2 regions of the uncultured Stenotrophomonas sp. genome follow, and region 1 is predicted to be linked to the other one. Evidence: predicted binding sites of a transcription regulator. Region 1 holds the regulator's gene; the other holds the start of a gene.
What was found. Region 1 encodes FliA, which starts transcription of late flagellar genes. Its sites were predicted from a motif close to TAAAGTTTNNCNNNCNNNGGCCGATAA; they were not measured.
Positions count from the first base shown of each region.

Region 2: RWO33_RS16475 (chemotaxis protein CheW) is a predicted target of FliA. The motif match lies at 2,836-2,862, and genes of this name have one in related genera.

Region 1 covers NZ_CAUQPH010000146.1:3,995-8,452, forward strand. The annotation lists gene RWO33_RS17390 (chemotaxis protein CheA) at 1-882, opposite strand, end outside; gene RWO33_RS17395 (protein phosphatase CheZ) at 887-1,504, opposite strand; gene cheY (chemotaxis response regulator CheY) at 1,504-1,896, opposite strand; gene RWO33_RS17405 (RNA polymerase sigma factor FliA) at 1,913-2,659, opposite strand; gene RWO33_RS17410 (MinD/ParA family protein) at 2,656-3,543, opposite strand; partial or broken gene RWO33_RS17415 (AAA family ATPase) at 3,530-4,458, opposite strand, start outside.
Region 2 covers NZ_CAUQPH010000126.1:1,864-6,321, reverse strand. The annotation lists gene RWO33_RS16485 (methyl-accepting chemotaxis protein) at 1-1,808, shown strand, start outside; gene RWO33_RS16480 (flagellar brake protein) at 1,996-2,772, shown strand; gene RWO33_RS16475 (chemotaxis protein CheW) at 2,916-3,407, shown strand; gene RWO33_RS16470 (hypothetical protein) at 3,558-3,941, shown strand; partial or broken gene RWO33_RS16465 (methyl-accepting chemotaxis protein) at 4,036-4,458, shown strand, end outside.

The sequences.
Region 1 (4,458 bases):
CTTGCCGACCGGCTGCATGCGGGTGCGCATCACCGCCGACTGCAGGCGCGCGGTGGCGATGTCCAGGGTCGACACGGCACGGTCGAGTTCTTCGTCGTGCAGGCGTGCACGCAGGGTCTTGAGCCGGTTGCGCGAGAGCACCAGTTCGCCGATCAGGTTGACGATGGCGTCCAGGCGCTTGGTGTCCACGCGCACGGTGTGTTCGGCTTCGGCCACCGGCTTGTTGGCGGCCGGCTTGGCTGCAGCCGGTGCCGGAGCAGGGCGAGGTGCCGGCGCGGGCGCGGCTGCCTGCAGCGCGCCGGGGGCGGCGCCTCCATGCAGCTGGTCGAGCAGTGCTTCGAATTCGTCTTCGCCGATCAGCCCGTCGTCGGCCTTTTTCGTGGGCGTCACGGCGGTGGGTGCGGCGCCGCCGTGCAGGGTGTCGAGCAGCGCTTCGAACTCGTCGTCGGTGATCAGGTCGGGGTTGGCCGGGGTGGCGGCCGCCACCGCTGCGGGCACGGCCGGGCCGTTGACGTCGAACTGCGCGATAAGCGCCGGCGGCGCATAGCCCGGCTCGGTGCCGGCGGCCACCGAATCCAGCATCGACTGCAGGTAGTCCAGCGACTGCTGCGCGGCATCGAAGTGATGCGCCTGCAGCACGGCCTGGCCGGAACGGGCCATGCCCAGGGTTTCCTCGGCGGCGTGGCACAGTTCCACCATCGCCTGGATGCCGAGGAAGCCGGCACCGCCCTTGAGGGTGTGGAAGCCGCGGAACACCGCGTTGAGCTGGTCGCTGTCCTGGGGCGACTGCTCCAGCGACACCAGCTGTTCGCCGAGGCGATCCAGGATCTCCTGGGCCTCGAGGATGAAGTCTGCAGCAATGTCGTCCGGAACAGCACTCATGATTTCAAAGCCCCAAATCGGAAAGCAGGTCGTCGGCGTCCACCTGCGACACCTGGTGGCGGTCCAGGCCGGTCACGGCCGGGCCGGCCAGTCCGTTGTCGCGCTGGCGTGCGGCGGCCTCGTCCGGCGGCGGCAGGCCAAGCGCACCGAAGCCTTCGTGCACGCGGCGCACGATCCCCACCACGCGGCGGATGATCTGCCCGGTGAGATCCTGGTAGCTCTGGGTGAGCGCGATCTCGGTGAGGTTGTGGCGGATGCGGTCCAGCTGCTGGTCCTGGTCCGGGCTGAGCCCGTCGGCACGCAGCTGCTCGGTGAGCGCACGGCATTCCTCGGCCAGGTCCAGGGTGCGGTGGGTGGCCTGTTCGGTCATCGCCACCACGTGGTCCAGGCGCGCGCAGGCATCATCCAGCTCGCCGGCTTCGCTAGGCAGGGTAGGCAGTTCGCCCAGCGCCTGGCCCAGTTCGCGCGCAAGCCGGTTGAGGCCGGCCATCATCGGCTGGGTGCGCAGTGCGGCCAGCGCGTCGATTTCCCGGCGCCAGCCGGCTTCGTCGCCGCTTTCCAGCGCGGCCAGGGCATCCTGCAGGCGCTGCACCAGCGCTGATTTGTCGCGAAGGGTTTCCATCAGGCGCTGGCCGCCAGGCGCTCGAAGATCTTGCCGAGCTTCTCTTCCAGGGTCTGCGCGGTGAACGGCTTGATGATGTAGCCGTTCACGCCGGACTGGGCGGCTTCGATGATCTGCTCGCGCTTGGCTTCGGCGGTGACCATCAGCACCGGCAGGGTCTTGAGCTTGGCGTCGGCGCGGATCGCCTTGAGCAGGTCGATGCCGGTCATCACCGGCATGTTCCAGTCGGTGACCACGAAATCGAACGGCTGGCTCTGCAGCAGGGCCAGTGCGGCATGCCCGTCCTCGGCTTCGGCCGTATTGGTGAAGCCCAGATCGCCCAGCAGGTTCTTGACGATACGACGCATGGTCGAGAAGTCGTCGACGATCAGGATACGCATGTTCTTGTTCAAAGCACTTTCCTCGGTATCAGTTGTTCTCGAGGCCGGCGTCGGCCGCCTCGAAGATCTTGAGTCGGCCACGCAGGCGCAGCACTGCCTGGCCATGGATCTGGCAGACCCGGGACTCGCTGACCCCGAGCACCGCGCCGATCTCCTTCAGGTTCAGTTCCTGCTCGTAGTACAGCGACAGCACCAGCTGTTCGCGCTCGGGCAGCAGGCCGATCGCATGGCCCAGTTCGCGGCCGAACTCGCCGCGCTCCAGCACCTGCTGCGGGGTCGGGCCGCCCTGGGCCACGGTGTCCAGCTCGCCCTGGTCTTCGATCCGCGATTCCAGGCTCAGCACCTGGCCACGTGCGGCGTCTTCCATCAGGCGCAGGTAGTCGGGCAGCGGCATGTCCATCGCTGCAGCGACCTCGGTGGCGCTGGCGGCGCGGCCGGTGCTCTGCTCCAGGCGGCGGATGGTGGAGGCGGCATCGCGGGCGCGGCGGTGCACCGACCTTGGCACCCAGTCGCCACGGCGGATCTCGTCGATCATCGAACCGCGGATGCGGATCGAGGCGTAGGTTTCGAACGAGGCACCCTGGTCGGCGTCGTAGCTGCGCGAGGCCTCGATCAGGCCCATCATGCCGGCCTGGATCAGGTCGTCCACTTCAACGCTGGCCGGCAGGCGCGCAGCCAGGTGGTGGGCAATGCGCCGGACCAGGTCCGAGTGCTGGGCAATGCACTCGTTGGCGGCGGCGCGTTGCACCTCCTTGTATTGTGCGGCGCCTTTCATGCGGCCACCCCGCGTTGCTTGAGGATGCGCTCCAGGAAGAACTCGACCCCGCCGCGCGGCTCGGTCGGGGCCTGCCAGCGTGCGGTGCGGCGGGCAATCTCGGCGATCGCCTGCGCGGCCGGGCTGGACGGATAGGCCTTCACCACCGGCTGCTGGCGCTGCACCGACAGGCGCAGCCAGTCGTCCTGCGGCACGCAGCCCAAGTAGTTCAGCGACACGTCGGCCAGGAACTTCTCGCACACCCGGCTGAGCTTTTCGTACAGCACGCGGCCTTCGTTGGGATCGCGCACCATGTTGGCCACGACCTGGATGCGGTCCACGCCGCGCTCGCGCGAGAGCACCTTGATCAGCGCGTAGGCGTCGGTGATCGAAGCCGGTTCGTCGCAGACCACCACCACGGTGTCCTGCGCGGCCTGGCAGAAGGTCAGCACGCCGTCGGTGATGCCGGCGGCGGTGTCCACCACCATGAAGTCCAGCTCGCGTTCCAGTTCGGAGAACACGTTGACCAGGCCCACGTGTTCGGCCGGCTGCAGCTCGGCCATGTGCCGGCGGCCCGACGCGGCCGGGACCACCAGCACGCCGTTGGGGCCTTCCAGGATCACCTCGTCCAGGGTGCAGCGCCCGGCGACCAGGTCGGCCAGGGTCAGCTTGGGCTGCAGGCCCAGGATCACGTCGATGTTGGCCAGGCCGAGGTCGGCGTCCAGCAGCAGCGTGCGCTTGCCCATGCCGGCCAGCGCCACGGCCAGGTTGGCCGACACGTTGGTCTTGCCCACGCCGCCCTTGCCGCCGGTCACGGCGATGGTGCGCACAGGGCCGAGCGGCTGGCTGCGGGTGGCCGACAACGGGAAGGTCCTGGTCAGGTTTTCATACTCACGCGACGGCATGGTTCAACTCCGGGTTGCAGGGCATATCGGCCGCGCGGCGCAAATCTTCAAGGCGAAGTACAAGATTGGCCGCACTGGCCCGGTGCAGGTCTTCGGGAACGTCCTGGCCGTCGGTGACCCAGGTGATCGGCAGGCGGTGGTCGACCGCCACCGACAGCGCGGTGCCGAAGCGGCCGGTCTCGTCGAGCTTGCTCAGCACCACGCCCTGCGGGTTGGCGGCGCTGAAGCGGCGGACCACTTCGTCCATGTCGCTGAAGCTGGTGTTGGCCGGCAGCACCAGCAGGGTGCGGACCTGCCCGGCGGCGCGCAGCCACTGCAGCTGGGCGGCCAGGGCGCGGTCGCGCGGGCCCAGGCCGGCGGTGTCGATCAGGACCAGCTTGTAGTCCTTCAGGCGTTCCAGCAGCTGCGCCAGGTCGCTGCCGCTGTTGGCTTCGTGCACCGCGATGCCGAGCTGGCGGCCGAAGCCGTAGAGCTGTTCGCGGGCGCCGATGCGGGCGGTGTCGGTGGTGACCAGGGCGACGTCGCGGGCGGCATGCGCTTCGGCGAAGCGCGAGGCCAGCTTTGCAATGGTGGTGGTCTTGCCGGCACCGGTCGGGCCGACCAGGGCGATCACCCCACCGGCCTCGAGCGGGTCGACCGGGGCGATCGGCAGCTTCTTCGAGAGCAGGCCGAGCATCAGCCCACGGCCACGGTGCGCTTCGGTGTCCAGCGGAATCTGCAGGGCCACGTCGCGGCAGATGCCGGCGTCGAAGCCGTACTCGTCCATCAGGTCCAGCGCGGCGGCGCGCACGGCCGAGCCGCGCAGGCGCTCGTCGGTGAAGCGGTTCATCTCGCGCTCGATGACATGGCGCATGCCGGCCACTTCATGGCGCAGCTGGCGCAGCTCTTCGTCGTCGCGGACCAGGGTCAGCGTGG
Region 2 (4,458 bases), on a different contig from region 1:
TCGCGCAGCAGATCTCCGACGAGAAGTCGCGCCCGGCACGCCGCGCCATGTTCGAACACCTCAAGGAACTGGGTGCCTTCAGCAGCGGCCTGATGCTGTCCAAGATCGACGCCGCCAACGCGACCCACCGCGCCAGCGTGATGGCGATCATCGTCACCGTATCGCTGCTCACGCTGCTCGCCGTGGCCATGGGCGTGGTGATCTCGCGCGCCATCACCGGTCCGATCCGCCAGGCCATGCATGCCATCCAGTCGGTGGCGCGTGGCGACCTGTCGGTCAACATTCCGTCCAGCACCACCGCCGATGAAGCCGGTCGCATGCTGGCCGCTACCCGCGACATGACCCAGATGCTGCGTCGCTATTCCAGCGAAACCCAGCAGATGGTTGAAATGCACGCCGGCCCCGACATCAGCCACCGCATCCCGGAAGACTTCCCGGGCGTGTACGGCCAGCTCGCGGTGGGCGTCAACACGGTGATCTTCGAGCACCTGGATTCGATCCGCGACGCGATCGACGTGCTCAACCAGTACGACGCCGGCGACCTGTCGCGGGACGCGCGCCGCCTGCCCGGCACCCGCGCGATCCTGCACGAATCGATGGACGCGGCCAAGGCCAGCCTGCTGGCGATCAATACCCAGATCCAGACCCTGGCCCAGGCCGCTGCGGCCGGCGACTTCAGCCAGCGCGGCGACGCGCAGCGCTTCGATCACGATTTCCGGATCATGATCGAACACCTCAACACCATGATGGACGTGGCCGACGGCAACCTCTCGCAGCTGTCGCACCTGCTGCAGGCCATTGCCAACGGCGACCTCACCGCCCGCATGCATGGGGAGTTCCACGGCGTGTTCGCCAGCATGCGCGACGACGCCAACACCACCGTCGCGCAGCTGACCCGGATCGTCAGCCGCATCCAGCATGCCTCGGGCAGCATCAGCACCGCCGCCGGCGAAATCGCCTCGGGCAACAACGACCTGTCGCGCCGTACCGAGCAGCAGGCCGCCAACCTGGAAGAAACCGCCGCCTCGATGGAGGAACTGACCTCCACCGTGCGCCAGAATGCCGAACACGCGCGCCAGGCCAACCAGCTGGCGATCGGCGCGCACTCGGTGGCGTCGCAGGGCGGTGAGGTGGTCGGCAAGGTGGTCAGCACCATGCACGAGATCGACGCCTCCTCGCGCCGCATCGCCGACATCATCACGGTGATCGACGGCATCGCGTTCCAGACCAACATCCTGGCGCTGAACGCGGCGGTGGAAGCGGCGCGTGCCGGCGAACAGGGTCGCGGCTTCGCCGTGGTCGCCTCCGAAGTGCGCACCCTGGCCCAGCGCTCGGCCAGTGCGGCCAAGGAGATCAAGGGCCTGATCGACGAATCGGTCGGCAAGGTCGCCGAAGGGTCGGCACTGGTCAACCAGGCCGGCGCCACCATGGGCGAGATCGTGGCGTCGGTGCAGCGCGTGACCGACATCATGGCCGAGATCTCGGCCGCCTCGCAGGAACAGTCCGCCGGCATCGAGCAGGTCAACCAGACCGTGATGCAGATGGACGAGACCACCCAGCAGAACGCTGCGCTGGTGGAGGAAGCCACGGCGGCGGCGCGTTCGATGGAAGAACAGGCCGGTCAGCTCAACGACGCGGTGGCGCTGTTCAAGCTGGATGGCCAGGCGGTGGCCGCCGCCGTGCCCGTGCCGGCCATCACGGGCGGACGTCCTGCCGCGGCACGTCCGCGCAGCGCGCCGGCACCGGTGCGCCGACCGGCGGTGCGCGAACCGGCGCTGGCGGGCGAAGGCGACTGGCAGGAGTTCTGATCGCAACGGTCCGTCACCCTCGACACCCCGCTCCGGCGGGGTGTCGTCGTTGTGGCGTACCGCACTCCATTGCACCGCACAAAAGGCCCTACACAGATTCGCCCTACATTATTGTGAACCGCTGCCGATAAACGGACAGAGACCTGATTTCGCACGAAATCTGTACCCGCCCAACGCAGCAGAGTCCATGTCCGAAGGCAGCCTTGAAACCCACGACGCGTCCCACGCCGACCACGATGACGGCGCGGACGATCGTTACCTGGTCCGCAACCCCCGGCAGATCCGCCAGCTGCTGCAGGCGTTGATCGACCAGCGCTCGCTGCTCACCGCCCACCTGGGCGGCCGCGACCAGTCGTTCCCGACCGCGATCCTGGAGCTGGACGAGGACGACGACTACCTGCTGCTGGACGGCAGCCCGTCCGAATCCTCCAACCGCGCGGCCGAAGAGGCTGGCCACCTGCTGTGCTTCGCCCAGCTGGACCGGGTGATGGTGCGCTTTCGCCTGGACCACCTGGAGCGCACCGGCGGCCACGGCCACGTGGCCTTCCGCGTTCCCTTCCCCACCGAACTGGTGCACCTGCAGCGTCGCGAGCTGTACCGGCTGGAGACGCCGGTCACCGATTCCCCGCACCTGCTGTTCCCGATCAACGAGGACCGCAGCGAGGCCCTGCACCTGCGCGTGGTCGACATCAGCGGCGGCGGCCTGGCCGTCACCGTACCGGCGAACTGCAACGCGTTCTCGCTGCAGAAGCGCTATGACGCCCGCCTCGACATGCCCGACACCGGCGCCATGCAGGTCTCGCTGATCGTCTGCAACCAGCTGGCGCAGAAACTCCCCAACGGTGTGGAAATGAAGCGCATCGGCATGCGTTTCGACGGCCTGCCCCGCGGCGGCGACAGCGCCATCCAGCGCTACATCTTCCGCATCGACCGCCAGCGCAGCGCCCGCAAGAACGGGGAATGACAGCGACGTAGGAACCGATTCGGAGGCCCGCGCAGGTCCGACCGTTGGTCGGACGCTCTTCCCTAAAGTCGTCGCGATCCAGGCCGATATCCGGAATGACGCCCCGGTTTTCCGACCGCCACGCCCGACCCAGGATTCCTTCCATGAACGACAGCAACCCCAACGCCGCCAGCAGCGGTGGCGAGTACCTCAGCTTCACCCTCGGCGCCGAGCACTACGGCGTGGACATCCTCAAGGTCCAGGAAATCCGCGGCTATGACTCGGTCACCCGCGTCCCCGACGCCCCCGACTACATCAAGGGAGTGATCAACCTGCGCGGCACCATCGTCCCGGTCATCGACCTGCGCCTCAAGCTGCGCCTGGACGACGCGCGCTATGACGCCTTCACCGTCATGATCGTGCTCAACGTCGACAACCGCGTCGTCGGCATCGTCGTCGACAGCGTCTCCGACGTCATTCCGCTCAGCGCCGACCAGATCCGCCCCACCCCCGAATTCGGCGCCGCCGTCGATACCCGCTTCATCTCCGGCATCGGCACCCAGGACGACCGCATGCTGATCCTGCTGGATATCGAAACCCTGCTCGACAGCGCCGACATGGGCCAGCCTGCCGCCGTCGAAGACGCCGCTGCCTGACCCACCCCCCATTGCGCCGGATCGGATCGATTTTCGTTCAACAAAAATCCTTCAGTTCTGTCGCGAATGGCCGATAGCTGGATTCAGGAACCGGCTGCGTGGGCTCACCCACCACCGGGCCAACTATCCATATCCCCCGGAGAACTCCCGATGAAGACCCTGCCCACCCTGCTGTCGATCGCCGTCCTCGCCGCTTCCGCCTCCTCCGCCTTCGCCCAGTCCGCCGAAATGATCCCGCCGGAGCTGGCGGCGCGTTCGGTCGGCAAGGACGGCATGGTCTGCGGCAAGGTCGAAAAGGCCCGCTACGCCGAAGGCTCCGAAGGCCAGCCGACCTTCCTGTACATGGGCGGCGCCTTCCCGCGCCACACCTTCTCGGCCCGCATCGCCGGCGAAAACCGCGGCAAGTTCAGCTTCCCGCTGGAAACCCTGGAAGGCAAGACCGTCTGCGTGATCGGCAAGATCGCCCGCGACGCCTCGCGCGCTGAAATCGAAGTCAGCTCGCCGTCCGGCCTCAAGCTCGCCAACATCAAGTAATAGCCCCATGCCCTGCCACGCCGGCCCGCGCCGGCGTGGTCGTTGCAACCGGGCCTGATGCCCGGGCGCGTCTGCCACCGGAGAGTGCACCACCATGCAATGGATCAAGAACCTCAAACTGATGCCGAAGTTGATGCTGACTTTCGGCGTAATCCTGCTGGTGATGCTGCTGCAGGGCGTGGTCGCCTACCGTGGCCTGCACTCCCTCAACAACGTAACCACCGAACTGGCCGGCAACCGGATGGAGAGCATCCGCCTGGCCGGCGAAATGCGCGGCATGCTCGGTGAATACCGCAACTCCGCCTACCAGGGCCTGATCCGCGCCAGCGACGACGTCAAGGCCGAAGCCAAGACCCGCGCCGCCGACCTGCGCGGCAAGATCGCCGCCTCGATCAAGAAGTACCCCGAGCTGATCGACAGCCCGCAGCAGAAGAAGCTGTTCGACGCCTTCGCCAAGGACTGGAACGACTCGCTCGCCTCCTACGACGCCGTCACCGAAATGCTCGAGCTGGACCTG